DNA from 4 places in the Geobacillus sp. CX412 genome. Region 2 is predicted to be linked to each of the others. Evidence: predicted binding sites of a transcription regulator. Region 2 holds the regulator's gene; each other region holds the start of a gene.

Region 1 (7,956 bases), 460 kb from region 2:
TTTTGTGTCGATAATTTGCCGCCGACGTTGCTCCCAAAATTTTTGGAGTTGATGAAAGAATCGGGGAATAAAATGAATAAAGTGGCGTTAGTAATGGATTTGCGGAGCCGTGACTTTTTCGATAGTTTGTTTACCGCGCTAGACGAGCTGACGGAGCAATCATGGGTGACGCCGCAGATTTTATTTTTAGATGCGAAAGATTCGACGCTTGTGGCGCGATATAAAGAAACGAGACGCACACACCCGCTTGCCCCAAATGGATTGCCGCTTGAAGGCATCCGTTTAGAGCGCAAATTGCTCGAAGAGTTAAAAGGGCGGGCGCAAATTATTTATGATACGTCTGATTTAAAGCCACGGGAGTTAAGGGAAAAAATTTTACAGCAATTTTCTTCTCACACGCAACAGACGTTTACCGTCAACGTGATGTCGTTTGGCTTTAAATACGGCATTCCGATTGACGCTGATTTAGTTTTTGATGTCCGCTTTTTGCCAAATCCTCATTATATTGACCATATGCGGCCGAAAACAGGGTTGGATGAAGAAGTTTCCTCCTACGTGTTAAAGTGGAGTGAAACGCAGAAATTTCTTGAGAAACTAATTGATTTATTAGCCTTTATGCTCCCTCATTATAAGCGAGAAGGAAAAAGCCAGCTTGTGATCGCCATCGGCTGTACAGGGGGTCAGCACCGGTCGGTTGCCATTGCCGAATATATTGCCCGTTATTTTTCGAAAGATTATAAAACCCATGTGTCCCACCGTGACATGGAGAGGAGAAAGGAAAAGCATAAATGAGTGTGAAGCATCAGCCTAAAATTGTCATTATCGGCGGCGGAACAGGGCTCCCTGTATTGTTGCGCGGCTTGAAGCAGTATGCCATTGATATTACGGCAATCGTTACTGTCGCTGATGATGGCGGCAGCTCAGGAAGATTGCGCGATGAATTAGATATTCCGCCACCGGGAGATGTGCGTAATGTATTGGCAGCGCTGTCAGATGTCGAGCCGCTTATTGTTGAATTGTTCCAACATCGATTTAAAAACGGCAACGGTCTATCAGGACATTCGTTAGGTAATTTAATTTTGGCAGCGTTGACGTCCATTACCGGCGATTTTGTCAAAGCCATCCGCGAGATGAGCAAAGTGTTGAAAGTGCACGGACAAGTATTGCCAGCGGCGAATAAAAGCGTCGTTCTTCATGCGGAAATGGAAGATGGCGTCATTGTTTCTGGAGAATCGAAAATTCCTTATTCCGGCAAAAGGATTAAAAAAGTATTTTTGACACCGGAAAATATTGAACCGCTTCCAGAAACGATTGAAGCGATTCGTTCTGCGGATTTGATCGTCATCGGTCCGGGAAGTTTATATACGAGTATTTTGCCAAATTTACTTGTGCCGAAAATCGGGCAAGAAGTTTGTCAAGCAAAAGCAAAAAAAGTGTATATATGTAATGTGATGACCCAAGCGGGTGAGACGCTGCACTACACGGTAAGCGACCATGTCAAAGCGCTCCATGACCATATGGGATGTTTATTTTTGGATGTTGTTGTTGTGAATAATGGTCATATTCCGGAAAAAATTCAAAAACGTTATGCAGAAGAGCTGGCGGAACCAGTGAAGGATGATAGCGATCGGCTCATCGATTTAGGAATTCAAGTGATTCGCGATAATATCGTCAGCTATGAAGATCACGTCATTCGTCACGATACGAAAAAAGTGGCATCGTTACTTATTTCGCTGATTACAGCACCTCCTTCCTCCTGATTACGATGAATGAATCGTTGGAGGTGACTAACCATGTCGTTTGCGTCAGAAACGAAAAAAGAACTAACGAATTTGGAAGTGAAACCGTGCTGTTTAAAAGCAGAATTGTCAGCGCTTCTGCGCATGAATGGTTTGCTGTCTTTTTCCAATCAGCAAATACTTGTGGATGTGCAAACGGAAAATGCCGCGATCGCGCGAAGAATTTATACTCTTTTAAAAAAAGGGTATACGGTGACAGTAGAACTATTGGTTCGAAAAAAAATGCGCCTGAAAAAAAATAATGTATACATCGTTCGAATTATTGACGGCGCTCATGAACTATTAAAGGATTTAAAAATATTGAAGGAGGATTTTTCACTAATTCGCGTGATTTCACCAGAATTAGTGAAAAAAAAGTGCTGTAAGCGTTCTTATTTGCGCGGTGCGTTTCTTGCCGGAGGATCTGTAAACAATCCGGAAACGTCATCGTACCATTTAGAAATTTTTTCTCTTTATGAAGAACATAACAATTCATTATGTGAATTAATGAACAGCCACTTTTTTCTTAATGCCAAAACATTGGAACGAAAAAAAGGGTTTATTACGTATTTAAAAGAAGCGGAAAAAATCTCTGAGTTTTTAAATATTATCGGCGCACACCAAGCGTTATTGCGCTTTGAAGATATTCGCATTGTACGCGATATGAGAAATTCGGTAAACCGTCTTGTCAATTGCGAAACAGCAAACTTAAATAAAACGATTGGCGCTGCGCTTCGCCAAGTAGAAAACATTCGCTATATTGATGAAACCATCGGATTGAGCGCCCTTCCTGATAAATTGCGGGAAATTGCGGAATTGCGGATGATGTATCAAGACGTAACGTTAAAAGAATTAGGCGAGTTAGTATCCGGTGGAAAGATTAGTAAATCAGGAATTAATCACCGTCTGCGAAAAATTGATGAGATTGCGGAACGATTGCGGGCAGGTAAGCCTGTTGATTTTCATAAGTCATTATAAAAAAGGGGAGATGGAGAATGGTAGAGAAACAAGTAGAAGTGCGATTAAAGACGGGATTACAAGCACGCCCGGCAGCGTTGTTTGTTCAGGAAGCGAATCGCTTTTCTTCCGATATTTATCTAGAAAAAGACGGAAAGAAAGTGAACGCAAAAAGCATTATGGGGCTAATGAGCCTTGCGATCAGCACCGGTTCTGTCATTAAGTTGATTGCGGATGGTCCGGATGAAAACGAAGCAATTGAAAAATTGGCAAACTATGTACAAAAAGAAAAATAAAGAATAGGCTGCTTCTATGTCAAGCGAAGCAGCCTGTTTTTTCATATTTTATTTTTCATCTATGCGTGTTAATACACGGTCGATAATGCCGTATTCTTGTGCTTTTTGCGCCGTCATGAAGTTATCACGGTCTGTATCGCGTTCAATCACTTCGACTGGTTGGCCAGTATTTTCAGCAAGAATGCGATTTAACTTATCGCGCAAGAAGAGAATCCGTTTTGCGGCGATTTCAATTTCTGTCGCTTGACCTTGCGCGCCGCCAAGCGGTTGGTGAATCATAATTTCGCTGTTTGGCAAGGCAAACCGTTTTCCTTTTGCTCCTGCGGCAAGCAAGAACGCACCCATCGAAGCAGCCATACCGATACAAATTGTAGAAACGTCTGGCTTAATAAATTGCATCGTATCATAAATTGCCAAGCCAGCAGTAATCGAACCACCTGGGCTATTGATGTAAAGCGAAATATCTTTTTCAGGATCCTCGGCCGCTAAAAATAATAATTGGGAAACGATCGAGTTTGCCACTTGGTCATCAATTGGGCTGCCAAGAATAATAATGCGGTCTTTTAATAAACGAGAATAAATGTCATAAGCACGTTCTCCGCGGCTTGTTTGCTCAATAACTGTAGGAATTAAATTCATGAAGCTTCCTCCTTTACCAATCGCTTAATCGTATGTACCTCTATCATACCTAAATGGTCAATGAAGGTCAAACAAAAAATATTGGCCTTACTTTATTATTATTCGCTATAAACGTAGGACATCCCTTTTTTCATCATAACCCCTTTTTCATTTTTTAAACGCATTTTCCCTCTTGCAATATAAAGGTGTTTTCAATATAATTGAATATGCAACTGATAATAGCAACTAAATATAATGCCCTCGTAGTGTAGTGGATAGCACGAGAGATTCCGGTTCTCTTAGCGTGGGTTCGAATCCTGCCGAGGGCGTATCAAGTGAAAACCTGCTGCGAAACGCAGCAGGTTTTTTTGTGCCTTGAATATAATATAATTAACAGTCTGGCTCGATGATCGACTGTTGCGTACCAATCTGCCTTTTTGAATGACGGATAAAGTTCAGTCACCGCCAATGGTTTTATAAACAATAGGTTTAACAATTATTTTTTTATATACCGCCGGGGCGACAGTATTGTACAATAAAAAAAAGGGGGCTTGACAATGAGGGCCGAATTATTGCAGGAGCAGCGACTGAAGCTATCGCTTACAAAGGAATTGACTCAAGCAATTGAACTATTGCAATATTCTGCTGTGGAATTACAGTCCTTTTTGTATGAGCAGTCGTTGGAAAATCCTTTTCTCGAAATTCGCGACTACCGGTTAAAGCGAAACTTCCGCAACTTATCGGATAAGGAAAAACAGCAGTGGATTGAAAATATGAGCACTTATTCGGAAACGCTTTCATCATATTTAACTGCACAGCTTCCAGCTCTTTCGCTTTCGGAACACGAAGAACGCATCGTGCATTATATGATTGCTTGCCTTGATGAAGATGGGTATTTGCGGGTAAATATCGAAGAAATTGCAGAACGATTTGCTATTTCCAAACAGGAAGCAGAAAAGGCGCTTCAGATCATTCAGTCATTAGAGCCGGCTGGCGTTGGCGCCCGCAACTTGCAAGAATGTTTATATTTACAGTTAAAGCGCTTACCATATCGCGATGAATTCGCGGAACAGATTATACAGCACCATTTTTCGTTATTTGCCGAAAAAGCTTGGAAAACGTTGGCGAAACAACTTGGCGTGGATATCGCTTCATTGCAGCGTGTATGGGATTTAATTCGCACGCTTGAACCGCGTCCTGGCATCCATTATACAAAAGAGAGACCGCATTTTATTGTTCCCGATATAATTGTCCAACGCAGCGAAGAAGGTGATTGGCGCATTTTTTACAATGAAGATGTGCATCCGGAACTCATCTGGAATCGGGGATACGAGCAAAAGATTTCCAGCTGTCAAGACGGGCAGGTTCACGCGTTTGTAAAAGATAAATATCGCCAGTTTTTATGGTTAGCAAAAAGTCTGGAACAGCGCAAACAAACATTGCTGAACATTATGCATGTCATTGTCGATAAACAAAAACAATGTTTTGAAACTGGTTTTGCAGCCTTAAAGCCCCTTACAATGCGCGAAGTTGCGGAAGAGCTTGGCATTCACGAATCTACTGTCAGCCGCGCGGTAAAAAACAAATATGTTCAAGCGCCGTTTGGCACAGTGGAACTTCGCCGCTTTTTTTCAAGCGCTGTTTCTTCTGTTTACATGGATGAAGATGCTGCCTCTTCTGTAAAAGTAAAAATGTTTATCAAGCAGTTAATTGAACAGGAAAATAAGCAGCAGCCGCTTTCTGACCAAAAGCTCGCCGATTTATTACATGAGCAATACGGTGTGGTGATCTCGCGCAGAACGGTCGCAAAATATCGCGAACAACTGCATATTCCATCATCTGCAAAACGAAAACAGTATGTAGGGAAGTGACAGCAAGTGGTGATCAACTTATACTCGAAAACAAACTGTCCGTTATGTGATAAAGCAAAACAAGTGTTGCAAGAACTGCAACGGGAATTCTCCTTTTACATCAATGAAATTGATATTTATCAAGATGATGCATTGCTGGAAAAATATCAATTGATGATTCCGGTTGTCGAAATCGATGGGGAAGAAGTAGATTTTGGGATGGTTCAAAAAGATGTCATAAGAAAACGTTTACTCGAGGCGCAAAGTGGTTGAACATTATGATTCCTCCTGTTACAATGAAATTGTGGCAGGGGGGAATTTTTTACACACAAGTGGGACACAATAAGTCATAGCGGGACAATTAATGTCCATATATTTTGCAAGGAGAAGGGGACCAATGCAATCATTAATTGAAGCGCAAAAAAAATTATTGCCCGACCTTCTTGAAGTTATGCAAAAAAGATATCGTATTTTGCACTACATTTCGCTGATGCAGCCAATCGGGAGGAGAGTACTGTCGGGCAGTTTAGGAATAACTGAGCGTGTGCTTCGTTCGGAAGTGCAGTTTTTGAAAGAGCAAAATTTGCTAACCATCAGTTCCGCCGGCATGAGTTTGACCCAAGAAGGCAAGGAATTGTTGCATGCGCTCGAGGATGTTATGAGAGAATTATTAGGCCTAAAAGATTTAGAAACAAAATTAATGGAGAAACTTCATATTGAAGGGGTTATCGTTGTTGCTGGAGATAGTGACCTTTCTCCTTGGGTAAAAAAAGAAATGGGAAGAGCTTGTGTGACCTGCATGAAAGAAAGATTGACAAACGGCGACATCGTGGCAGTGACAGGAGGCACAACACTTGCCGCTGTTGCCGAGATGATGACTCCCGATCCAAAACAAAACCGTATTTTATTTGTTCCGGCACGGGGCGGCTTAGGTGAAGATGTGAAAAACCAAGCGAACACCATTTGTGCAAAGATGGCGGAAAAAGCGTTAGGAAACTATCGGCTTCTTCATGTTCCTGACCACCTAAGTCGTGAGGCGTATGAATCTTTAATTGAAGAACCGACTGTGAAAGAAGTGCTGGAACTTATTAAATCATGCCGCATGGTCGTGCATGGAATCGGAGATGCTATCACAATGGCGGAACGCCGGAAAACCTCAAAAGAGGATATGGAGAAAATTAAAGAACGACATGCGGTTGCCGAAGCGTTTGGCTATTACTTTAATGAAGCAGGAGAAGTTGTGCATAAAGTGAAAACGGTTGGCATTCAGTTGGAAGACCTTCCGATGTCGAACATGTCATTGCGGTGGCTGGAGGGTCTTCGAAAGCAAAAGCTATTCAGGCGTATATGAAACGAGCGCCTCATTCCATTCTTATTACCGATGAAGGTGCAGCAAGAGCGTTACTAGGGGAGTAACATCCCTTAAATATATACAACCATTTTTTAAAGGAGGAACTATCCATGGCAGTAAAAATTGGTATTAACGGTTTTGGCCGTATTGGTCGCAATGTTTTTCGTGCGGCATTAAAAAATCCGAATATTGAAGTAGTGGCGGTAAATGACTTAACGGATGCAAACACATTAGCTCATCTTTTGAAATATGATTCTGTTCACGGAAAATTAGACGCGGAAGTATCAGTGAATGGCAATAATATCGTTGTAAACGGAAAAGAAATCGTTGTAAAAGCGGAGCGCGACCCAGCTAAACTAGCATGGAACGAATTAGGTGTGGACATTGTCGTTGAATCGACAGGTCGCTTCACGAAACGTGAAGACGCGGCAAAACATTTAGAGGCTGGCGCGAAAAAAGTAATCATTTCCGCACCGGCGAAAGACGAAGATATTACGATCGTGATGGGTGTAAACCAAGACAAATACGATCCTGCGAACCATCACATTATTTCCAACGCTTCTTGTACAACGAACTGCTTAGCGCCATTTGCAAAAGTGCTTCATGAAAAATTCGGTATTGTTCGCGGAATGATGACAACAGTTCACGCTTATACGAACGACCAACAAATTTTAGACTTGCCTCATAAAGATTTGCGCCGTGCGCGTGCTGCAGCGGAATCGATTATTCCGACAACAACAGGTGCGGCAAAAGCAGTTGCCCTTGTACTTCCTGAACTAAAAGGCAAACTAAACGGTATGGCAATGCGTGTACCAACACCAAACGTGTCTGTTGTCGACCTTGTTGCGGAGCTTGAAAAAGAAGTAACAGTAGAAGAAGTCAACGCAGCATTGAAAGAAGCGGCGGAAGGCGAATTAAAAGGCATCTTAGCTTACAGTGAAGAGCCGCTTGTATCTCGCGACTATAATGGCAGCACGGCATCTTCGACCATCGACGCGCTTTCCACAATGGTCCTGGAAGGAAAAATGGTAAAAGTCGTTTCTTGGTACGATAACGAAACAGGCTACTCTCATCGTGTTGTCGACCTTGCAGCATATATTGCATCC
Region 2 (7,956 bases):
ATGACCGCGACCGATTAACGATTCTACCTCTTTTTGAATTTTTTCTGGCCCAAGCCCTAAAGCCATTAATGCTTTTGCTGCAATTCCTTCCCCTCGCGAATTAAACCTAATAAAATATGTTCCGTTCCAATGTTATTATGGCCAAGGCGTATTGCTTCCTCTTGAGCTAGCGCCAATACTTTTTGCGCCCGCTCCGTAAATCTTCCAAACATCATTATTCATCACCCTCCATCGCTTTTCTTTCTTCCATTTTTAGACGTTCGCGGATTAGTGCCGCCCGTCGAACATCCCGTTCTTCCGGTCTTAGCACGCCGCCTGCATACTGTTGTAAAAATCCAGGTTGAGTTAAAATCATCAGCTCATTTAAAATATTGCGCGAAATATTTTTAATATATCCTAAGTCAATTCCTAAACGTACATCAGACAAACATTGCGCTGCTTCTTTAGATTCAATAACACGGCTATTTGCTAATATCCCATAAGAACGGAATACTCTGTCTTCTAATTGTATGTTTAAAGTTTTGACTAATGTCTCCCTCGCCATTCTTTCCTGGGCAATTAATTGTTGAACAACGCTTTTCAAATCTTCCACAATATCCTCTTCCGACTTTCCTAATGTAATTTGATTTGAAATTTGGAAAATGTTACCTAACGCCTCACTGCCTTCTCCATATGTTCCGCGTACTACTAATCCTAGTTGGTTGATTGCTGGAATAATGCGGTTTATTTGCTGTGTTAAAACGAGAGCCGGGAGATGCATCATAACAGAAGCGCGCATCCCTGTTCCAACGTTTGTCGGACAGCTTGTTAAATATCCGAGTTTTTCATCAAACGCATAATTGACATGTTCCTCAATCCAATCATCAAGCTCATTAGCCACTTTTAACGCTTCTGTTAATTGAAGACCAGGAAATAAACATTGAATACGAATGTGATCCTCTTCATTAATCATAATGCTTATTTCTTCATTTTCTGAAAGCAAGCACGCCCCAAAAGGAGAATCTTCTGCCAAATGCGGGCTAATTAAATGCTTTTCTACCAATACCCTTTTTTCAATCGGTTGAAGCTCTGACATTTTTAACAATTCAAAACGACCGACAGACGGGTAAAAACGATGAGCAAATGTTTGCTCAAACAATGAAACAATTTGCTGTGCTTCCTCATTGTTAAATACTGTTGGAAACTGAAAATCAACAATGTTTCTTGCTAAACGGATACGGCTGCTTAACACGATATCAGAATCAGGCCCCTCTTGACTCATCCAAGAACTGACCGCCGTATTAAAAAACTTCTCAAACGACATATAACTACATCTCCCCCCCTCGATGTTGATGCAACTGATATTCAAGAGAGCGAATTTGATCACGAACCTCTGCCGCCTTTTCAAATTCTTCTCTCGCCACAAGTTCTTGCAGTTTTTGTTTTAACATAGCAATTTGCTTGCGCAGATGGAGTGTTCCACCTTTTCGTTTCGGTATTTTTCCAGCATGGGTTGTATTTCCGCTATGGAGTCTTTTTAATATTGGTGGTAAATATCTAGCAAATGTGCGGTAACAGTTTGAACAGCCGAAACGGCCTGTTTTTGTAAACTGATGATAAGTCATTGTACACTTCTCGCATTGTAAAATATCGGTGCTTTGGAACGGGCTTGACGTCATTTCTTTCATTGGAGATGAAAAATTAAGCAGGCCAGCTAATAAATTATTAAAGGAAAAGTCATCATTTCCGTAAAACATAAACATATCACTATTCTCTTGAGCGCATTGTTCGCAAAGATGAAATTCGGTTTTTTCGCCGTTTATAATTTTCGTAAAATGCACTGTTGCCGGTCTTTGATTGCATTCCTGACATATCAACTTTATCCCCTCCCTACTTATATTTTAGCGATATCAACATCGCTCTTAGCATGCGTGCTCTCAATTCATCACGTTGGGGCAAATCGATGTATAATACAGAACGGTCCATTACGCTTAGCATAATCTTTGCTTCTCGTTCGGTAATTACTTTTTCCTCGACAAGACGATCAATAATATCTTCCGCATTTGATTGACTAATCCGATGCTGGATTAATTCTAACAGTTGATCAATTAACTGTGCTTCACTTTTTGTTTTCACTTTCATAATGCGGATGTAACCACCGCCACCGCGCTTACTCTCAACAATATATCCTCGCTCTAGCGTAAATCTTGTATTAATAACATAATTAATTTGTGAGGGAACACATTGAAATTTATCAGCAATTTCACTTCTTTTGATTTCCACAATGTCTTTACCGCTCATATTTAATACCTGTTTTAAATATTGCTCAATAATATCAGAAATGTTTGGCACTCTACCTCCTCCTTACAAACCAAGTTGACTTTGACTATATTTGACCTTACTTCTACTATATAGTTTATTATAAAAAAATGCAAGGGTCACTCACAAAAATGGCTAGTCATATGATTTCCTTTTTTTTTCGAAAATGAAACATGATTTTAGGTAATAAAAGGAAAGGGTAAGCAAATATAGAAAAAAAGAAGCATGCCTTTCATTAAGGCATGCTTCTTTTTACATTGCCTAGCAACGACCTACTCTTGCAGGGGCGCTGGCCCCAACTACCATCGGCGCTGGAGAGCTTAACTTCCGTGTTCGGGATGGGAACGGGTGTTTCCTCTCCGCTATTGTCACTAGGCAATTATCTCAATTGGACATTTATTATTATATTCCAATCATCACGTTTGTCAAGAGGGATTTCGTTCCCTCAAAACTAGATAACCGTCCGTTTGGAAGAAGCCGTCTTGCGTAGGCGGCCTACGCTTTTCCATTGTCTAGCTCCTAGCGTCCTCCGCTTTTCGCTTTGTCTAGCTCCGGTGCCTAGCTCTCTTGCGCCAAATAACCTTCTCCCTTGAGGTGCAAGCACCTCTACGGGCGAAGAACATTTTCCTTTTGGCGCTAAGCGCTCGCCTCCGCTTTTCCGCTTGGTTAAGTCCTCGATCGATTAGTATCCGTCAGCTCCACGTGTCGCCACGCTTCCACCTCGGACCTATCGACCTCGTCATCTTCGAGGGATCTTACTCGCTTGACGCGATGGGAAATCTCATCTTGAGGGGGGCTTCACGCTTAGATGCTTTCAGCGCTTATCCCTTCCGCACATAGCTACCCAGCGGTGCCCCTGGCGGGACAACTGGTACACCAGCGGTGCGTCCATCCCGGTCCTCTCGTACTAAGGACAGCTCCTCTCAAATTTCCTGCGCCCGCGACGGATAGGGACCGAACTGTCTCACGACGTTCTGAACCCAGCTCGCGTACCGCTTTAATGGGCGAACAGCCCAACCCTTGGGACCGACTACAGCCCCAGGATGCGATGAGCCGACATCGAGGTGCCAAACCTCCCCGTCGATGTGGACTCTTGGGGGAGATCAGCCTGTTATCCCCGGGGTAGCTTTTATCCGTTGAGCGATGGCCCTTCCATACGGAACCACCGGATCACTAAGCCCGACTTTCGTCCCTGCTCGACCTGTCCGTCTCGCAGTCAAGCTCCCTTGTGCCTTTGCACTCTACGAATGATTTCCAACCATTCTGAGGGAACCTTTGGGCGCCTCCGTTACCTTTTGGGAGGCGACCGCCCCAGTCAAACTGCCCACCTGACACTGTCTCCCACCCCGATAAGGGGTGCGGGTTAGAATTTCAATACCGCCAGGGTGGTATCCCACCGGCGCCTCCACCGAAGCTGGCGCTCCGGCTTCTCAGGCTCCCACCTATCCTGTACAAGCGATACCAAAATTCCATATCAGGCTGCAGTAAAGCTCCACGGGGTCTTTCCGTCCTGTCGCGGGTAACCTGCATCTTCACAGGTAGTATGATTTCACCGGGTCTCTCGTTGAGACAGTGCCCAAGTCGTTACACCTTTCGTGCGGGTCGGAACTTACCCGACAAGGAATTTCGCTACCTTAGGACCGTTATAGTTACGGCCGCCGTTTACTGGGGCTTCGGTTCGCACCTTCAGCCTTGCGGCTTAAGCGCTCCCCTTAACCTTCCAGCACCGGGCAGGTGTCAGCCCCTATACTTCGCCTTTCGGCTTCGCAGAGACCTGTGTTTTTGGTAAACAGTCGCTTGGGCCTTTTCACTGCGGCTCTCTCGGGCTCATCACCCAAGAGAGCACCCCTTCTCCCGAAGTTACGGGGTCATTTTGCCGAGTTCCTTAACGAGAGTTCTCCCGCGCACCTTAGGATTCTCTCCTCGCCTACCTGTGTCGGTTTGCGGTACGGGCACCTCTCACCTCGCTAGAGGCTTTTCTTGGCAGTGTAGGATCGGGGACTTCGGGACCGATGGTCCCTTCGCCATCACGGCTCAGCCTTTGCGCCAGACGGATTTGCCTATCTGGCAGCCTAACCGCTTGGACAGGCTATTCCAGCAGCCTGCTCGCCCTACCTTCCTGCGTCCCCCCATTGCTCAAACGGTGAGGAGGTGGTACAGGAATCTCAACCTGTTGCCCATCACCTACGCCTTTCGGCCTCGGCTTAGGTCCCGACTAACCCTGAGCGGACGAACCTTCCTCAGGAAACCTTAGGCTTTCGGTGCAGAGGATTCTCACCTCTGTTTTCGCTACTCACACCGGCATTCTCACTTCTAAGCGCTCCACGAGTCCTTCCGGTCCCGCTTCGGCGCGCTTAGAACGCTCCCCTACCGATGACGGGCGGTCATCCCACAGCTTCGGTGGCACGTTTAGCCCCGGTACATTTTCGGCGCAGAGTCACTCGACCAGTGAGCTATTACGCACTCTTTAAATGATGGCTGCTTCTAAGCCAACATCCTGGTTGTCTGGGCAACTCCACATCCTTTTCCACTTAACGTGCACTTTGGGACCTTAGCTGGTGGTCTGGGCTGTTTCCCTCTCGACCACGGATCTTATCACTCGTAGTCTGACTCCCAAGGATAAGTCGTTGGCATTCGGAGTTTGACTGAGTTCGGTAACCCGATGAGGGCCCCTAGCTCAATCAGTGCTCTACCTCCAAGACTCTTCCCTTGAGGCTAGCCCTAAAGCTATTTCGGGGAGAACCAGCTATCTCCAGGTTCGATTGGCATTTCACCCCTACCCACACCTCATCCCCGCACTTTTCAACGTACGTGGGTTCGGGCCTCCAGTAGGTGTTACCCTACCTTCACCCTGGACATGGGTAGATCACCTGGTTTCGGGTCTACGACGACGTACTTAACGCCCTATTCAGACTCGCTTTCGCTGCGGCTCCGTCTCTTCGACTTAACCTCGCACGTCATCGTAACTCGCCGGTTCATTCTACAAAAGGCACGCCATCACCCATAAACGGGCTCTGACTACTTGTAGGCACACGGTTTCAGGTTCTCTTTCACTCCCCTTCCGGGGTGCTTTTCACCTTTCCCTCACGGTACTGGTTCACTATCGGTCACTAGGGAGTATTTAGCCTTGGGAGATGGTCCTCCCTGCTTCCGACGGGATTCCCCGTGTCCCGCCGTACTCAGGATCCACTCGGGAGGGAACGAAGTTTCGACTACAGGGCTGTCACCTTCTCTGGCGGGCCTTTCCAGACCGCTTCGTCTACCCCGTTCCTTTGTAACTCCCATGTGAGTGGTCCTACAACCCCAAGAGGCAAGCCTCTTGGTTTGGGCTGTTCCCGTTTCGCTCGCCGCTACTCAGGGAATCGCGGTTGCTTTCTTCTCCTCCGGGTACTTAGATGTTTCAGTTCCCCGGGTGTGCCCTCCATACCCTATGGATTCAGGTATGGATACTGCTCCATTACGGGCAGTGGGTTTCCCCATTCGGACATCTCCGGATCAACGCTTGCTTACAGCTCCCCGAAGCGTTTCGGCGTTTGCCCCGTCCTTCATCGGCTCCTAGTGCCAAGGCATCCACCGTGCGCCCTTTCTAACTTAACCATGCGAAAACAGCTTCACGCTAGCCGCCTTCGCTTCTCGGCTTCTTCCTTTGTCTAGCTTCGGCGCCTAGCTCTCTTGTCAAATAACCTTCCCCCTCGAAGTGCAAGCACTTCTGTGGGTGAAGAACATTTGACTTCGAGAGCTAATCGCGGCGCCTCCGCTTTTTTTCTCGGTTATCTAGTTTTCAAGGAACCAACTTATTTCCTGCATCCGCTCATAGACGCAGGCGCAAGGCGACTACTTGAGTATGCTTCCTTGCAGCCTTGCGCCGAGGAATCCAGCTTCCTTGAATCCGCTGGTAGACGCAGGCGCAAAACGGATTGATTGAAGAGAACATAAACATGTTCCCTCAAAACTGAACAAACCCGAAGCGTCCACTTCCGACTAGCCCATAAGGGCAGCCGCTTCCGCTTTTCGTACTGTCTAGCTCCAGCGCCTAGCTCTCTTGTGCCAAATAACCTTCCCCCTCGAAGTGCAAGCACTTCTGCGGGTGAAGAACATTTGGCTTCGAGAGCTGATCGCGGCGCTTCCGCTTTTCGTACTGTCTAGCTTCGGCTCCTAGCCCCTCGGGCCGCTTCGGTCTCGCTGCGGCGGCAACAGCCTCCTCGCGAGCCCTCCAGCGCCTGTCGGGGCTAACCAGTCGCCTTCGCTTTTCGTATCATCCTTAGAAAGGAGGTGATCCAGCCGCACCTTCCGGTACGGCTACCTTGTTACGACTTCACCCCAATCACTTGCCCCACCTTCGGCGGCTGGCTCCCTTACGGGTTACCTCACCGACTTCGGGTGTTGCAAGCTCTCGTGGTGTGACGGGCGGTGTGTACAAGGCCCGGGAACGTATTCACCGCGGCATGCTGATCCGCGATTACTAGCGATTCCGGCTTCATGCAGGCGAGTTGCAGCCTGCAATCCGAACTGAGAGCGGCTTTTTGGGATTCGCTCCCCCTCGCGGGTTCGCAGCCCTTTGTACCGCCCATTGTAGCACGTGTGTAGCCCAGGTCATAAGGGGCATGATGATTTGACGTCATCCCCACCTTCCTCCGACTTTTAGCCGGCAGTCCCCTAGAGTGCCCAACTGAATGCTGGCAACTAGGGGCGAGGGTTGCGCTCGTTGCGGGACTTAACCCAACATCTCACGACACGAGCTGACGACAACCATGCACCACCTGTCACCCTGTCCCCCCCGAAGGGGGAACGCCCTGTCTCCAGGGTTGTCAGGGGATGTCAAGACCTGGTAAGGTTCTTCGCGTTGCTTCGAATTAAACCACATGCTCCACCGCTTGTGCGGGCCCCCGTCAATTCCTTTGAGTTTCAGCCTTGCGGCCGTACTCCCCAGGCGGAGTGCTTAACGCGTTAGCTACAGCACTAAAGGGAAAACCCCTCTAACACTTAGCACTCATCGTTTACGGCGTGGACTACCAGGGTATCTAATCCTGTTTGCTCCCCACGCTTTCGCGCCTCAGCGTCAGTTACAGACCAGAGAGCCGCCTTCGCCACTGGTGTTCCTCCACATCTCTACGCATTTCACCGCTACACGTGGAATTCCGCTCTCCTCTTCTGCACTCAAGTCCCCCAGTTTCCAATGACCCTCCACGGTTGAGCCGTGGGCTTTCACATCAGACTTAAGGGACCGCCTGCGCGCGCTTTACGCCCAATAATTCCGGACAACGCTCGCCCCCTACGTATTACCGCGGCTGCTGGCACGTAGTTAGCCGGGGCTTTCTCGTTAGGTACCGTCACCGTACCGCCCTATTCGAACGGTACTTCTTCTTCCCTAACAACAGAGCTTTACGATCCGAAGACCTTCTTCGCTCACGCGGCGTCGCTCCGTCAGACTTTCGTCCATTGCGGAAGATTCCCTACTGCTGCCTCCCGTAGGAGTCTGGGCCGTGTCTCAGTCCCAGTGTGGCCGGTCACCCTCTCAGGCCGGCTACGCATCGTCGCCTTGGTGAGCCGTTACCTCACCAACTAGCTAATGCGCCGCGGGCCCATCCGTAAGTGGTAGCAAAAGCCACCTTTCAACCAAAGACCATGCGGTCTTCGGTGTTATCCGGTATTAGCCCC
Region 3 (7,956 bases), 790 kb from region 2:
TATCTGTCTTTTGTAACTGAACAGCCACAAACCCTTTTAATATTTTTTCTTCGATCATCTGCACATCGTTCGTTACTTCAATGCGCTGAATCGGTATGATTTTTTGCAAATCTTCCAGCTTTATATCTGGATTTTTCGGCACATCATTTTGCAGATGGCAGAGAACGTGTTGCTGCAGCACTTTCGGGTCCACTAGCGAATCAAAATAGTAAATGGCAAGCAAATGACCGTTTACGGCAAACTCGACTGTAATGAAATCACTAGATTGACGCAGCTTATTCAATAATTGTTGCAGCGTTTTTTCCCCACCGTTTGTCTTCGTTTTTTTAAAAAAGGAAAAAATGGACATAATGATCCCCTCGTACTTGCCGTTTGAGGGATAGTCTTCCAATCGACTGTTGGTTTTATTCACTTCCTATTAGGTGTTGATATATCTAAATATTGTGTATATATTGAAAAAAGGAACAAATACATAGGAGGGAAGCAACAATGAGACATCTGACAAAACAACGGCGAGCGAAACAAGCGCTAAAAAAAGCGGTAGAGGTGGCAGAAAAGCTGCAACAATACATAGACAACACCCGTCCGTTAGAGGCGCAGTTAGATCATATTCGTTCGTTTTTGGACAAGCAGCTTGGACAGGATGAGTATTTTCTTATCGTAGATGAAACGGGATACAGTCTCGTTCATACGAACCGCTTGCGGGAAGGCAGGATTTTTTCGGATGAAGTAGGACAGAAGGCGGCAAAAACAACAAAACCGCTTTTGCAAGTGTATGAACGGGATACCGGGGAAGTGCTGATCGATGCAAGCTGTCCGTTATGGACAGATCCTAGTGGAAAGCGCTTTAATTTGCGGATGGGACGATTAATGCACCACCCTTATTTACCGATATATTTTTCCCTTCTCTCCATCGTCCCGGCTGTTCTCAGCCTGCTTTTCACTACTATTTTTTCCTTATCCGCGCTATGGATGTGCACTATGACCATTACCATTGGCCTTATCTTCAGTTTTTATTTTTATCATTCACTCATCATTGAACTGCGCCATTGGTATAGCGCCACCCGCTCCGTTTCCTCTGGGAACTTGCAGACAGAAGTGCGGACAAAGCGAAAACGAAACGAATTTCATCAAATCGCTTACGAACTTAATAAAATGATTTTAGGCATCCGTACGATTATTACCGAGCTAGCAAAGGCGGTCAAAACGGTCAATCAAGTCAGCGAAAAACAGCAATTGGAAACAAGACGGCTTTCTGAATCGTCTGATGAAATCGCGGCAGCGATGGAAACATTTCGCGAAGGCACAAAACAGCAAACGGTATCAGTAGAACAGGCAAATCATTTCGTCATGCAGATGGTAAAACGGGTGCAAAACATGCAAGAAGAAGTAGAACGCGTCGTTTCACAGGCGAAAAGCGCTCTCACATCGATGAACGAAGGAAACCGTCTCATTGAAGAAACAAAACAAAAAATGGATACCATGCAACAAGAAATAAACAAAACAACCGCATTAATCCATGCTGCAGCGCAAGAAGCAGCCAACGCCCAAGACATGATTTCGTCCATTCGTACGATTACAAAACAGACGAACTTGCTGGCATTAAATGCGTCGATTGAAGCCTCGCGTGCAGGAGAAGCGGGAAAAGGCTTTGCCATCGTCGCCCAGGAAGTTCGCAAGCTCGCCGAAGATACGAACACATTTGCCGCTCAAATTTTAGCTTCGTTGCAAACGATGGCATCAGTACTCCAAGATGCCGTGCAGGCGGTGCAAGAAAATGAGCAGCATGTCGAGAAAACAAAACTTTCCTTATGGAAAACGGGAGAAACGTTTACATTATTTCAGCATATGTTCACCCAATTAAATGAGCTGCTGCAACAAAATAAAATACATGTCGAATCGGTAACGGTGAACGGACAAAACCTTCAGCGGCTCATTGGCGATATTAACGCGATTGCCAGCGATTTTACAAACATGGTGCAAGAAACTACCGCCGGATTAGAACAGCAAACAATAGCCATTCACGAACTAGCTAAAGAAGCAGATGTTTTGCTTGCATCCGTCCATGAGCTAGAAAAAATCATACAGCGCTTTCGCTAATCATCAACAAAACAGCCGTTTTTCCACGTCAATGCGGGAAAACGGCTGCTGTTACGGGCGCGGTACTTTGCGCACCCATAATAGAAAAAGAAATGCAAAACTGATGTAGCCAAATATCGGATATAAAAATGATAAGAGCTCACTGTAGCGGAATAAGCTGACCATATACAGCACGATAAACAACACGGCAAAAAACAAGACGTTAGGAATAGAAACGAGCGTGCGCGCCTGCCGCTGCAGGCCAAAAATGCCGCCGATAATAGACGTAAAAATTTCCCCGTAAATCACAATGATATACACCCAGTAAAAAACGGCGAAAAACGAACGGATCACTTCCGCCATCGGGATATCGTAATTCATTGCATATGGAAACGATAAGAGCACAAAATGGCTGCTTAATAAAATGCCGGTAAGCAGCAGCCCGCCAAGCACTGCGCCGCGCCGCACCATGCGCTCATCTCCCGTCTCGCAAGCCAGCGGCACAAGCACAGGTTGCGCCATCGCCAAATTAAACGCCGCATACGAAAAAGGGGAAAGAAAGGCTTTTAATGAATAGTCTGCCGCTTCCAGTTTCGTTTCACACAATTCTCCCATGGTAATCAGCTTTCCAAACGCAATGGCGCTAAATAGCACCATCATCGGAACAATCAAGGCGTTTACTCCAAATAGCCCTTTTATATCGTACATCATGACTAACAGCGATAAACATAACGTCGCCACAATTCCGATCTGCCGCGGCAACCCGAGCTGTTCCTCAAACACCGCGCCTGCGCCGGCCATCATCACGGCGGTGACTCCGACAATCATCACCGTCATCATGATAGAAATAACCGGGCTCATTGCCCTGCCAAATAAATAGCGGTTAAACTGTTGATAAGAGGCGGCCTTCACTTTCCGTGCCATCACCATCATGCGCGCGCCACCCCACGTAAACAAGATGCCGCTGATGATAATGCCAATCGTTCCGGACGTTCCGTATTGCGTAAAAAACTCGATAATTTCTTTTCCAGTAGCAAACCCCGCGCCGACGACAGTGCCGACATAAACGGCGGCGATTTGCCAAGCTCCTGACCACTTTCCAGCCACTTCTGCCATCTCCCTCTCCTTGTCCACTATTCACTCCCATATATATGCCGACATAGTTCAATAAAGACGAGATGGCAGTAAAAAAGATGCCGCTATAGGGCATCCCTTCATTGCACCGTAATTTGCTCTACTTGATGTTCGTGAAGTTGTTCCGTTTCTACATGAATTTTTACAGAATATGTCCCTTTTTCTTGAAACGACGTTGCTGCCTCGTATTGGCCTGCTTGTTTTTCGCTTGCTTCGATAAACAGGTGCTTTCCGTTATCTTTCCACACTTCAAAACGAACGGTAGCGCCTGCAAGCGGCTTGCCATCATGAGTAATATGTACCGTTAAATGCGCTTCTTTATTTACGGAAAATTATTTTTCATGAAGCATCATCATGACATCGGCATGATGGTGTTCATCACCATGATGTTCCTCTGCATGATTTTGCGGCTGATCGCTCGGTGTGCCAACAACGATATCTTTTTTCGGCATATTATGCATATTTCGTGCTGTCACGTGGCTAATAACCGAATACGTCCCCGGCTCGGTAAACGTCTTTTTCACAGAATATTTGCCATCACCATCATTTTTGGCAGTTAACATCTCGTGCTTCTCGCTTCCATGTTTCCACACTTCAAACTTCACTTCATCCGCATCATTCACTTTTTCCCCGCCGTATGTCACGATACAAGAAAGTGTCGTTTCCTTATTTAATTCAATATGATCCGGTGTCTGAAGTTGAACTTCAAGCATTGCTGGCTTTTCCTCTTGCTTTTCCTGGCTGCAGGCGGCAAATAAAAGCAATATTAACATCAATGGCAAAAACAGCGAAAGCTTTTTCATTTTTTTACTTCCCCTTTGCTCTATTTTCTAGACTTAACTATACCATAACTTTTTCTTATCCGTACATTATTCACTATTCCTTCAAAAACATTTCACGGTTACAACAAATTTTTTTGTAAAAAACTCTTGAAAGTCAAAGATGGTCAAAGTATAATAAAATCAGAAAGTCAAAGATAGTCAAAGTCAAAAGAGCGAAAAAGGAGGTTATGCCTCATGCTTTGTCAAGTATGTCATCAAAACGAAGCGACGGTATTTGTCAATTTGCAAATCAATCATGAGAAAAAGCAAATGCACCTTTGCCACGAATGTTATGAAAAACAAAAACAAGAGCTGACTATTCCGATCAATTTCGGTTTCGATAATTTCTCGTCATTCCCATTTGATGATTTCTTGATGAACGGATTTTCACCAATTTCAGAAACGCCATTTTCAGAAATGAACGCGCCGCAACCGAATATCGCACAACCATCGAAACGAAACAGAAAAGGCGGCGGTTTCTTGGACCAATTCGGCCGCAACTTAACACAGCTTGCGAAAGCCGGTCTGATTGACCCAGTCATCGGACGCGATAAAGAGATTGAACGCGTCATTGAAATTTTAAACCGCCGCAATAAAAACAACCCGGTATTAATCGGGGAACCAGGTGTCGGTAAAACAGCGATTGCCGAAGGACTCGCCTTGAAAATCGCTGAAGGGCAAGTTCCGGAAAAACTATTAAACAAAGAAGTATATTTGCTTGACGTCGCATCGCTTGTTGCGAATACAGGCATTCGCGGTCAATTCGAAGAGCGGATGAAACGGCTCATCGCTGAATTGCAGCGCCGGAAAAACGTCATTCTCTTCATCGATGAAATTCACTTGCTTGTCGGCGCCGGTTCGGCGGAAGGCTCGATGGACGCGGGCAACATTTTAAAACCAGCGCTCGCGCGTGGGGAATTGCAAGTCGTCGGTGCCACAACGTTAAAAGAATATCGCCAAATTGAAAAAGACGCTGCGCTTGAACGCCGTTTCCAACCAGTTATCGTGCATGAACCAACGGTCGAAGAAGCGATTACGATTTTAAAAGGGATTCAGCCGAAATACGAGCAATTCCATCATGTGAAATATACGGACGAAGCGATTGAAGCGTGCGTCAAATTGTCGCACCGTTACATTCAAGACCGCTTCTTGCCGGACAAAGCGATCGACTTGTTAGACGAAGCCGGCTCCAAAGCGAACTTGCGCCTCGGTCCGACAGATGAAAAACAAATTCAAGAACGCCTTGCGCAAATCGCCAAAGAAAAAGCAAAAGCAGTGAAAGAAGAAAATTTCGAACTGGCAGCGAAATTGCGCAGCGAAGAGTTGAAATTGGAAAAACAATTGCAAAACGGCGTAAACCAAGAACGCCCAGTTGTCGATGTTGCTGATATCCAACGCATCATCGAAGAGAAAACAGGCATTCCTGTCGGCAAACTGCAGGCCGATGAAAAAGAAAAAATGAAACATTTAGAAGAAAACTTAGCGAAAAAAGTCATTGGCCAAGAAGAAGCGGTCAAAAAAGTCGCCAAAGCAATCCGCCGCAGCCGCGCGGGATTAAAAGCAAAACACCGCCCAATCGGTTCGTTCTTATTCGTTGGTCCGACTGGCGTCGGAAAAACGGAGCTGGCGAAAACGTTGGCAGAAGAGCTATTCGGCTCAAAAGATGCAATGATTCGCCTCGACATGAGCGAATACATGGAAAAACATTCGGTATCGAAATTAATCGGTTCGCCTCCTGGCTATGTCGGTCACGAAGAAGCCGGCCAGCTTACAGAAAAAGTGCGCCGCAATCCATACAGCATTATCTTGCTTGACGAGATTGAAAAAGCGCACCCAGATGTGCAACACATTTTCCTTCAAATTTTAGAAGACGGCCGTCTCACTGACAGCCAAGGACGCACCGTAAGCTTTAAAGATACAGTCATCATCGCAACAAGCAACGCCGGCGTGACAGACAAAAAAATTACGGTCGGATTTGAAAAACAACAAACACAAACAAGCATTCTCGACTCATTAAACGCATACTTCAAACCAGAGTTTTTAAACCGTTTCGATGCGATTATTGAATTCAAATCGTTGAAAAAAGAACATATGCTGCAAATTGTTGATCTCATGCTTGACGAAGTAAAAGCAGCAATGCGCGAACAACACATCGACCTTGACGTTTCGCAAGCGGCGAAAGAAAAATTAGCCGAACTCGGCTACCATCCAGCATTCGGCGCTCGTCCGCTCCGCCGCGTCATCCAAGAACATGTCGAAGACAAAATCGCCGATGTGCTGCTGGATGAAAACGATCAAGTCAAAGCGATTCGCATCGATGTCGAAAACGATGCGATTGTCGCCAAACCTTTGCATAAACAAACCGCCTAATCCCTTAATGGGAAAGGCGGTTCTTTTTTTGCCCATCCTTATTCGCTTGTACGTTATCACATTATTCCAGATTGAAAGATAATTACAAATTAGATGCATACCTTTACATGGGGTGTTGAACTGCCAGACTTAATGTCCTGCGAATAAGGTCGCCCTTTTCGAGGACAAAGGAAACGCGCATAAAACGAGAAAGGTTGTTAAACAATAGTAGCGCTCAACAAAGATATATTATGAGGTGATGGAATGAAAGTATGGTCTAAGTTTTTAATCTGTATATGTTTGCTATTTACGTTTCATTTACCTGTTCAGGCGCAGAATATTACCATTCCAAAACAAGCAGTAAATATCCAACGTGCCGCAAACTTAAAGGATTTAGTAAGCGGCTCAACATTCATTGCTTATGGTTGGTTCGATACTTCTTTCCAGAAACAGCCGTTAAATAAGTCTGTACAAGGCGGGAAGCTCGTTAATTTTGTACAAAGCTTTCATGTCGACAAATATTTAAAGGGAACCGGCGGCAAAATCATTAACGTGTTATCAACCGGGATTGAACCCCTTCCTGATCCTTTACATCCTCTCAACAAAGTTTATCCAGGACCGATGGCTGAGGGCCGATATGTTTGCTTTCTAAAACCTGTTAAAGGAACAGAATTGTATACCATTGTCGGGGGATGGCAAGGAGTCTACCCTGTTTACGAAGGAAAAACCATTTCCTTGAAAGAAGAAGGCTTTCCAGAGTTAAATCAATTAACGCTTAGACAATTCGAAGCAAAAATCAAATCCCGCTAAATATCGTACACAGAAAAGATAGGCGGCAAGCCTATCTTTTCGCAATAGATGCAGCAAGCTTCCTTCATAATCAAACGGAAAATAAATAAAAAAGATGATTGTAAAGCCCATTCATTTCCAATTTACATAATTCATTCGACAATCCTTTGTTTTCTCACATTTCGATGAACTACAATATCCTCTATGTATATTTTGATCGAGCTTAGTATCAATTACTAAAACGAATTATTCTTAAAGTATATACATTCATTCCCCGATTGTTTTGGCAGGAACAAGGAAGAGATCCTTCATGAATGGATGGCATTACAAAAAATATGGAGGTAGATATTAAAGAAAGCATCCGCTTTGATGAGCAGATGCTTTTTTACATATTGAAATATATCTAGAATGGCTTAGTTCATGTTTACCCAGACACTCTTCACTTCTGTATAGTTATCTAACGCGTAGCTGCCACATTCACGTCCGATGCCTGATTGCTTATAGCCTCCAAATGGACTTGCCGCGTCAAATACGTTATAGCAGTTCACCCATACCGTACCCGCTTTAATGCGATGTGCGAGGTAGTGGGCTTTCTTTATATCCTGCGTCCAAACACCAGCAGCTAAACCATAAAGTGAATCGTTTGCCTTTGCAACAAGATCATCTAAATCATCAAACGGCATCGCCGCTACAACTGGGCCGAAAATTTCTTCTTTTGCGATGGTCATTGAATGGTTCACATCAGCAAAAACTGTTGGAGCGACGAAATAACCTTGTTCGTACG
Region 4 (7,956 bases), 670 kb from region 2:
CTCGAAGAAGCGAATATCACTCTTCTCGGCGTCACTTATGATGTGATTGACCAGCTTGAAGATCGTGATCGTTTTTATCAGCTATTAGAAGAATTGGATATTCCACACGTACCGGGAATGATGGCAAATAACGAAGAAGAACTTATTTCGAACGCCAAAAAAATCGGTTATCCGATATTGCTTCGTCCTTCTTATGTCATTGGCGGCAGAGGAATGTTCATTGTGAAAAATGAACAACAATTATGCGCGCTGCTAGAGCAGCGAATAATTACGTACCCTGTGCTGATCGATGCATATTTAGACGGAAAAGAAGCAGAAGTCGATGTTGTTGCGGATGGAAACGATATTTTACTTCCGACGATTATCGAACATGTGGAAAAGGCTGGAGTACATTCAGGAGACAGCTATGCAATGCTGCCAGCGCAAACGATTACGGATGAAGAACAATCCAAAATCATTACGTACGCCGAAAAAATTGTAAAGAAATTACAATTTAAAGGCATTATGAATATTCAATATGTCATTGCCAACGATCAGGTATACGTATTGGAAGTGAACCCGCGCGCAAGCCGGACCGTTCCGATCGTCAGCAAGGCAACAGGCATACCGCTCGCGCAAATTGCGACAAAATTATTGCTTGGGAAATGTTTAAGCGATGTCGTTGACGAAAAACAGCGGCGTTTGGCGAGCTTGCCATATATTGTTTTAAAATATCCGGTATTTTCGACATATAAATTGCCGGGAGTCGATCCGCTTGTTGGACCAGAAATGAAGTCGACGGGAGAGGGAATCAGCATTGCAAAAACAATGGAAGAAGCGGCGGCAAAGGCGTTTTATTCGTATTTAGCAAAAAAACATAAAGCACGAGAAATTTATGTGAACGGTGAAATAAGCGATGAACTTCTTCAAATTATAAAGGAAAAACAATTAATCATTGTTTCCGACATACCGTTTTCCGAATGGATAAAACGAAAGGAAGCGTTAGCGTTTTTAGATTTGCAAAAAGACGGAAACAGCCAATATAGAATGCTTGCGTTGTCCCGGCAAATTATGACGTTTACAGAAATCGAAACGTTCTGTCTCTTTTTACAAGCAGTCGGTGTGAAAAAGTTTTCTGTTTCATCCATTCAAGAATGGCTTGAAAAGAAAAAACAAATCGAGAAAGCGGTGATTATATGAAAACAGTCGTTTCATTAAAAGGAAAAGATTTTTTAACATTAATGGACATTTCAACAGAAGATATTCATTATTTGTTGACACTTGCCAAGGAATTAAAGCAAAAACAGCTTGCCGGACAATTGTATACTCCGCTTGTTGGAAAAACGTTAGCGATGATTTTTGAAAAACCATCCACCCGCACGAGAGTATCATTTGAGGTGGGAATGACCCAGCTCGGTGGTAGTGCGCTTTATTTAAATAGCAATGATTTGCAGCTTGGACGAGGAGAAACGATCGCCGATACGGCGAGAGTATTATCGCAATATGTTGACGCGATTATGATTCGCACATTCGCTCATCAAAAATTGGAGGAGCTCGCTGAATATGCGACGATTCCGGTTATTAACGGACTGACCGATGATGATCACCCGTGTCAAGCGCTGGCTGACTTATTAACGATTTATGAAGTGAAGAACACGTTAAAAGGATTGAAACTTGCCTATGTCGGTGATGGCAACAACGTCGCACACGCGCTTATGATTGCGGCTGCAAAAGTTGGCATGGACTGTGTGATCGCTTGCCCGGCTGGTTATGAGCCAAAAGAGAAGTATGTAAATGCGGCAATGCAAATTGGAAAACAAACAGGAGCGAATGTTGCAGTCACGCATAATCCAGTCGAAGCGGTCACCAACGCGGACATCATTTATACAGACGTATGGACGAGCATGGGGCAAGAACAAGAAAGCGAGCAGCGTCTTGCGGTGTTTCAACCGTTTCAAGTCAATTGCGAATTAGCAAAACATGCAAAACCTGATTATATGTTTCTTCATTGCTTGCCAGCCCACCGCGATGAAGAAGTAACAGCCGATGTGATTGATGGACCAAATTCGTTTGTCTTCCAACAGGCCGGAAATCGGCTTCACGTACAGAAGGCGATTTTACTATCGTTATTATGACGAAATCGCACCGGAGATATGCCGGTGCTTTTTTCATGCAGCCATTATTTGTATGGTTATGAACAAAGGAACAGACGGGAATGATAAAAATATACTTCGGATAAGGGGGATGCTGCAATGGGACAACAGCGCCATTTCCAACCAGGCGACAAAGCGCCGAACAACGGTATATATATTGAAATTGGCGAAACAGGTGATAACGTCAAAAATCCAAAAAAAATAAAACTAAAAGCAGGAGATACGTTCCCGGAAACATCAAATCACAATCGCCACTGGACATATAAGAGAAAACCATAATAAAGAAAAGCGGAGGCGGCGCGAACAGCTCTCGAAGCGAAATGTTCTTCGACCGCTGAAGTGCTTGCACTTCAAGGGAGAAGGTTATTTCGCACAAGAGAGCTAGCCGCCGAGCTGGACAAGAAGAAAAGCGGAGGCGGCCCAATTTCGCCTAAAGGCTGCCCACGTCCTGTGAGCAACGGCGAAATGTCGCCATCCTGGTTCCGTATATTCCCCACTACAAAGCCATTCCTATATTGGAGTGGCTTTCTATTTGAAAAGAAAAGTCGGCATCCGCTATAATATACTTAAAGGTCAAAAAAGGTCAAAAGAGAGGGAAAGTCGATGAACGCAAATAAGTTTACGGAGAAAGTGCAGGAGGCTTTTCTTGAGGCTCAATCGATTGCCATTCGGCGCCATCATCAGCAACTCGATGTCGAACACTTGCTGCTCGCATTATTGCAGCAAGAAGAAGGGCTTGCGAGAAGAATCTTCACACTGCTTCGAGTTAATATAGACGCATTCACTCATGAACTGCAAATGTTGTTAAAGAAAAAGCCAGAAGTGCTTGGGGCTGGTGCGGAAAACCTTTATATGTCCCAACGACTGCAGCGATTGTTGACAAAAGCGGAAGAAGAAGCAAAAAATATGCAAGACGAATATATTTCTGTTGAGCATTTACTGCTTGCCTTTACATCGGAGGCCGATGATATCGGACGACTTTTTCATCGTTACAACATTAACCGTTCTTCATTGTTGCACGTATTGACGGAAATAAGGGGGAATCAGCGCGTGACAAGTCCAAATCCAGAAGCTACATATGAAGCATTAAAAAAATACGGCCGCGATTTAGTCGCTGAAGTGAAAGCGGGAAAAATTGATCCTGTCATTGGTCGTGATAGCGAAATTCGCCGTGTTATTCGCATTTTATCACGCAAAACGAAAAACAACCCGGTGCTTATCGGGGAACCGGGTGTTGGGAAAACGGCAATTGTAGAAGGATTGGCGCAACGCATCGTTCGCAAAGATGTTCCGGAAGGATTGAAGGATAAGACGATTTTTGCTTTAGATATGAGTTCACTCGTCGCCGGGGCGAAGTTTCGCGGCGAATTTGAAGAACGTCTAAAAGCGGTATTGAATGAAATAAAGAAAAGCGAAGGGAGAATTATTTTATTTATCGATGAATTGCATACGATTGTCGGTGCCGGAAGGGCAGAAGGAGCGATAGATGCGGGCAACATGTTAAAGCCGATGTTGGCGCGCGGCGAGTTGCATTGTATCGGTGCAACCACACTTGACGAATACCGGCAATATATTGAGAAAGATCCGGCACTCGAACGGCGCTTCCAGCAAGTTCTTGTCGAAGAACCGAGCGTGGAAGATACGATTTCGATTTTGCGCGGCTTAAAAGAACGGTTTGAGGTTCATCATGGAGTGAAAATTCATGACCGTGCCCTTGTTGCGGCGGCGACATTGGCCGATCGCTACATTTCGGATCGATTTTTGCCTGACAAAGCGATTGACTTAGTCGATGAAGCATGTGCGACCATCCGTACCGAAATGGATTCCATGCCATCGGAGCTGGATGAAGTGATGCGCCGCGTCATGCAATTGGAAATCGAAGAAGCAGCATTGCGAAAAGAAACAGACGAAGCGAGTAAAGAACGTCTTGAAGCGCTCACCAAAGAGCTGGCTGACTTACGGGAAAAAGCGAACAGTATGAAAGCGCAATGGCAGCAGGAAAAAGAAGCTATCCAGCGCGTGCGTGACGTTCGCGAAGCGCTGGAAAAAGCAAAGCGGGAATTAGAAGAAGCGGAAAATGAATACGATTTAAATAAAGCAGCAGAACTTCGTCACGGCCGCATTCCGCAGTTAGAAAAACAATTAAAGCAGCTTGAACAACAAATGAATGAAAATAGTCAAGAAGGCCGTCTTCTCCGCGAAGAAGTAACAGAGGAAGAAATTGCGGAAATCGTTTCGCGATGGACGGGAATCCCGTTAACGAAATTAGTCGAAGGAGAGCGGGAAAAGTTATTGCGTCTGCACGAATTGCTGCATGAACGAGTCATCGGTCAAGATGAAGCGGTTGAACTTGTTGCTGATGCGGTGTTGCGGGCGCGTGCTGGCATTAAAGATCCTAATCGTCCGATTGGTTCCTTTATCTTTTTAGGACCGACAGGAGTCGGGAAAACAGAACTAGCAAAAACGCTCGCACAAGCGTTGTTTGACAGTGAAGAACAAATGATCCGCATCGATATGTCCGAGTATATGGAAAAACATGCTGTTTCTCGCTTGATTGGAGCTCCTCCGGGCTATGTCGGCTATGAAGAAGGAGGACAGCTAACGGAAGCGGTGCGGCGCAAACCGTATTCCGTCATCCTGTTAGACGAAATTGAAAAGGCGCATCCAGAAGTGTTCAATATTTTATTGCAAATGCTGGATGATGGGCGTATTACTGACTCGCAAGGACGTACCGTTGATTTTAAAAATACGGTTGTGATTATGACATCGAATATCGGGTCGCATTTACTGCTAGAAGGAGTTACGGAAAATGGAGAGATTAAAGAAGAGACGCGTGAGCAAGTATTACAGCAATTGCGCGCGCATTTCCGTCCGGAATTTTTAAACCGAATCGACGACATTGTTTTATTTAAGCCGTTAACCATGAATGAAATAAAAGGAATCGTGACAAAGTTTGCGAACGAATTAGCGAAACGGCTTAGCGACCGTCATATTTCGCTTTCTTTGACAGATAAAGCAAAAGAATATATCGCCGAGTCTGGATTTGACCCGGTTTACGGGGCGCGTCCGTTAAAACGATTTATGCAAAAGCAAATTGAAACACCGCTTGCAAAAGAAATTGTCGCCGGACGTGTGAAAGACTACAGCACGGTTGTAGTGGATTATCGGAACGGGCAAATCGTTGTAGAAGTCCAATAATAGAAACAAGGCTGTCCTTCATTTTAGGACAGCCTTGTTGTTAGTTTTTCTTAGTGGTGTTCTATCGGTTCATCAGGAATCAAGCTTGCTACAATAATAACCAAAATAGTAAAGATCGCCCCTAATAAAGCCCCTGTTGAAAAATTATATGGAATTCCTTGCATAGAGCCAATGACGTATGTAGCCATTTGCACTAAAAGGAACGTCCAGAAAAACGTCCAAAAAAGCCGCATGCTTCTTCCCCCCAATCTCTCTAGCTTCCTTTTCTTATCTTACCACAACTTGATCTTTTAGGCATATACCCGTACTTTTTTTTTCGTTCCGCATACTGTATATTGTACAATTATGCATCGTAAAAACAAGGGTGGATATCAATGACGATTCAACAACGATTTTTTCAGCTCGACGATCAGTGGTGTATCATTCATTTGCCAGAGCGCCCAAACGGATTTGCTGTCTTTATTATTGGCGATACGAATCATTTTGTTAATGAACATACAAGTTTTTGGATAGAGCACAAAGGACGCCATCATCTTCTTTGCGAGTTGCTCGAATATGGTTATACCATTTTTTACTCTCATTTATACGGCCGGCATTGGGGAAGTCCTAAAGCCGTACGCTTGGCTAAGCAACTTATTTACTACGTATTAAAAAGTGAAATATTAAACAATCGTATTTATATTCTTGCGGAAGGAATGGGAGCGCTTGTGGCTTTGCAGCTCCTTGAAACAATGCCAAAGCAAATCCGCGCGATTGTGATGTTAAGCCCTTGTCTAGATTTACGCGCTCAACTTGAGTATGAAAAGGAAAATAAGTTTTTTTATAAGCGAATGGCAAGAGAAATAGCGCTTGCATACGATATAGACGAGGCAAATGCCGAAAAAGCGGTTCCTTCACTGCTGCTTGTTCCGCATCAAGTTCCAATAAAAATATGGCAATTATCAGGAATTACTCCTTACCCATCCTCTCTACATTGTCGAAAATATGAGCAATGGATGAGGACGACTAACCATAACGTTCATGTGATTTATTGTTTGCCGGAAAAACGGTACCAATTTGGCAAAGCGATCGATCAATTTTTTCAACAATATAATGAGCTTCCATGAATTCCTCTATTGATGATCGGAACGGTAGAGGAATTATTGTTAGTTATTAAGAGTTAATAATAAAAGAGGCGCCGTCTAACGACGCCTCTTATTTTTTAAACATATCTACCAAAGAAGTAATTTTTCTCATCAATGGTTTTAATTGGTCAAACGAAGCGACCAGCGTATCAATATTTTGAATGATCTGCATAAAATCAATGTCTTGCTGTGAAGAAGACTCCGTACGAGCAGCTGGATTATCATGTGATTGATGAGATCGTGGAGGAAAGGGACCGAACATTAAACGGGAAAAACGATCTAACTGCTCGCTAGGTTGTTTTGACTGCTCTTTATCATCCATCGTAACACCGCCTCCTTTTCTTTATCTTTATTAGCACTGTATGTAAAAAATTAAGAAGTGACTAGACAAATCACATGTGTTGCATATTTCTATTGCGCGTTTTTTCTATTTCCGATAAAATTAGTACCAAGTAATAATAATTGGTTATATACTACTAAAGGAGATGTTCAGTGTGGGAGCAGGTATTATTGGAATCGGCCGGTATTTGCCGGAAAAGGTGTTAACAAATTTTGATTTGGAAAAGATGATGGATACGTCTGATGAATGGATTCGGACGAGAACGGGAATTGAAGAACGAAGAATAGCCACTGATGATATGGATACTTCCGATATGGCATATTTTGCAGCGAAAAAAGCGATCGAGGACGCAAAAATTTCTCCGCAAGATATTGATTTAATTTTAGTAGCAACGGTAACTCCTGACAGGGCATTTCCATCTGTGTCCTGCATGCTGCAGGAACGGCTTGGAGCGGTAAAAGCAGCAGCATTGGATATTAGCGCGGCATGTGCCGGCTTTATTTATGGAATGGTCACAGCAAGCCAATTTATTGACAATGGCGCATATCGTTATATATTGGTAGTGGGAGCTGAAAAATTATCCAAAATCATCGATTGGAATGACCGCAATACGGCAGTGCTATTTGGCGACGGTGCTGGTGCGGTCGTGATGGGGCCTGTTTCCGAGGGACGTGGTATTTTATCGTTTGAATTAGGTGCAGACGGAACAGGAGGAAAACATTTATATAAAGAAGAATATATCGTAATGAACGGTAGAGAAGTGTTTAAATTTGCCGTTCGTCAAATGGGTGAATCGTGCATTCACGTCTTAGAAAAAGCAGGATTATCGAAAAACGACGTTGATTTTCTCATTCCACATCAAGCGAATATTCGCATTGTCGAGGCGGCAAGGCAGCGTCTTGAACTGCCGGAGGAGAAAATGTCAACAACTATTCGAAAATATGGAAACACTTCAGCGGCTTCCATTCCGATTTCTATTGTCGAAGAATTAGAAGCAGGTAAAATCAAAGATGATGATCTCATAATTATGGTTGGATTTGGCGGCGGATTAACGTGGGGTGCAATCGCTTTACGTTGGGGCCGCTAGCAGCTCAATACGGATAAAAAGGAGAGACGGAAGCGATGGAAAAAAGACGAGTCGTTGTTACAGGTCTTGGTGCAG

Evidence for each region. The regulator CtsR, encoded in region 2, represses protease genes until heat stress. The targets are predictions, from matches to a motif close to ATGGTCAATAAAGGTCAAACA.
Region 1: the regulator CtsR is predicted to act here: its motif matches at 3,724-3,744, upstream of clpP (ATP-dependent Clp endopeptidase proteolytic subunit ClpP).
Region 3: the regulator CtsR is predicted to act here: its motif matches at 4,146-4,166, upstream of NXM86_RS13460 (ATP-dependent Clp protease ATP-binding subunit).
Region 4: the regulator CtsR is predicted to act here: its motif matches at 2,702-2,722, upstream of clpB (ATP-dependent chaperone ClpB).

Annotation. Positions count from the first base shown of each region.
Region 1 covers NZ_CP103461.1:386,921-394,876, forward strand. Annotated here, with positions in the region: gene rapZ (RNase adapter RapZ) at 1-792, shown strand, start outside; gene NXM86_RS01905 (gluconeogenesis factor YvcK family protein) at 789-1,760, shown strand; gene whiA (DNA-binding protein WhiA) at 1,794-2,756, shown strand; gene NXM86_RS01915 (HPr family phosphocarrier protein) at 2,774-3,031, shown strand; gene clpP (ATP-dependent Clp endopeptidase proteolytic subunit ClpP) at 3,080-3,670, opposite strand; tRNA gene NXM86_RS01925 (tRNA-Arg) at 3,907-3,978, shown strand; gene rpoN (RNA polymerase factor sigma-54) at 4,207-5,520, shown strand; gene NXM86_RS01935 (glutaredoxin family protein) at 5,527-5,772, shown strand; partial or broken gene NXM86_RS01940 (sugar-binding transcriptional regulator) at 5,897-6,915, shown strand; gene gap (type I glyceraldehyde-3-phosphate dehydrogenase) at 6,961-7,956, shown strand, end outside.
Region 2 covers NZ_CP103461.1:3,366,447-3,374,402, forward strand. Annotated here, with positions in the region: partial or broken gene clpC (ATP-dependent protease ATP-binding subunit ClpC) at 1-215, opposite strand, end outside; gene mcsB (protein-arginine kinase McsB) at 215-1,303, opposite strand; gene mcsA (protein-arginine kinase activator protein McsA) at 1,308-1,856, opposite strand; gene NXM86_RS17625 (CtsR family transcriptional regulator) at 1,870-2,331, opposite strand; rRNA gene rrf (5S ribosomal RNA) at 2,558-2,674, opposite strand; rRNA gene NXM86_RS17635 (23S ribosomal RNA) at 2,961-5,895, opposite strand; rRNA gene NXM86_RS17640 (16S ribosomal RNA) at 6,564-7,956, opposite strand, start outside.
Region 3 covers NZ_CP103461.1:2,577,395-2,585,350, forward strand. Annotated here, with positions in the region: gene NXM86_RS13440 (spore germination protein) at 1-349, opposite strand, end outside; gene NXM86_RS13445 (methyl-accepting chemotaxis protein) at 490-2,100, shown strand; gene NXM86_RS13450 (YkvI family membrane protein) at 2,152-3,195, opposite strand; partial or broken gene NXM86_RS13455 (FixH family protein) at 3,294-4,016, opposite strand; gene NXM86_RS13460 (ATP-dependent Clp protease ATP-binding subunit) at 4,230-6,404, shown strand; gene NXM86_RS13465 (hypothetical protein) at 6,648-7,193, shown strand; partial or broken gene NXM86_RS13470 (aldehyde dehydrogenase family protein) at 7,586-7,956, opposite strand, start outside.
Region 4 covers NZ_CP103461.1:2,698,354-2,706,309, reverse strand. Annotated here, with positions in the region: gene carB (carbamoyl-phosphate synthase (glutamine-hydrolyzing) large subunit) at 1-1,179, shown strand, start outside; gene argF (ornithine carbamoyltransferase) at 1,176-2,114, shown strand; gene NXM86_RS14150 (YjzC family protein) at 2,232-2,411, shown strand; gene clpB (ATP-dependent chaperone ClpB) at 2,736-5,330, shown strand; gene NXM86_RS14140 (YjzD family protein) at 5,381-5,563, opposite strand; gene NXM86_RS14135 (alpha/beta hydrolase family protein) at 5,705-6,436, shown strand; gene NXM86_RS14130 (hypothetical protein) at 6,525-6,776, opposite strand; gene NXM86_RS14125 (beta-ketoacyl-ACP synthase III) at 6,949-7,881, shown strand; gene fabF (beta-ketoacyl-ACP synthase II) at 7,917-7,956, shown strand, end outside.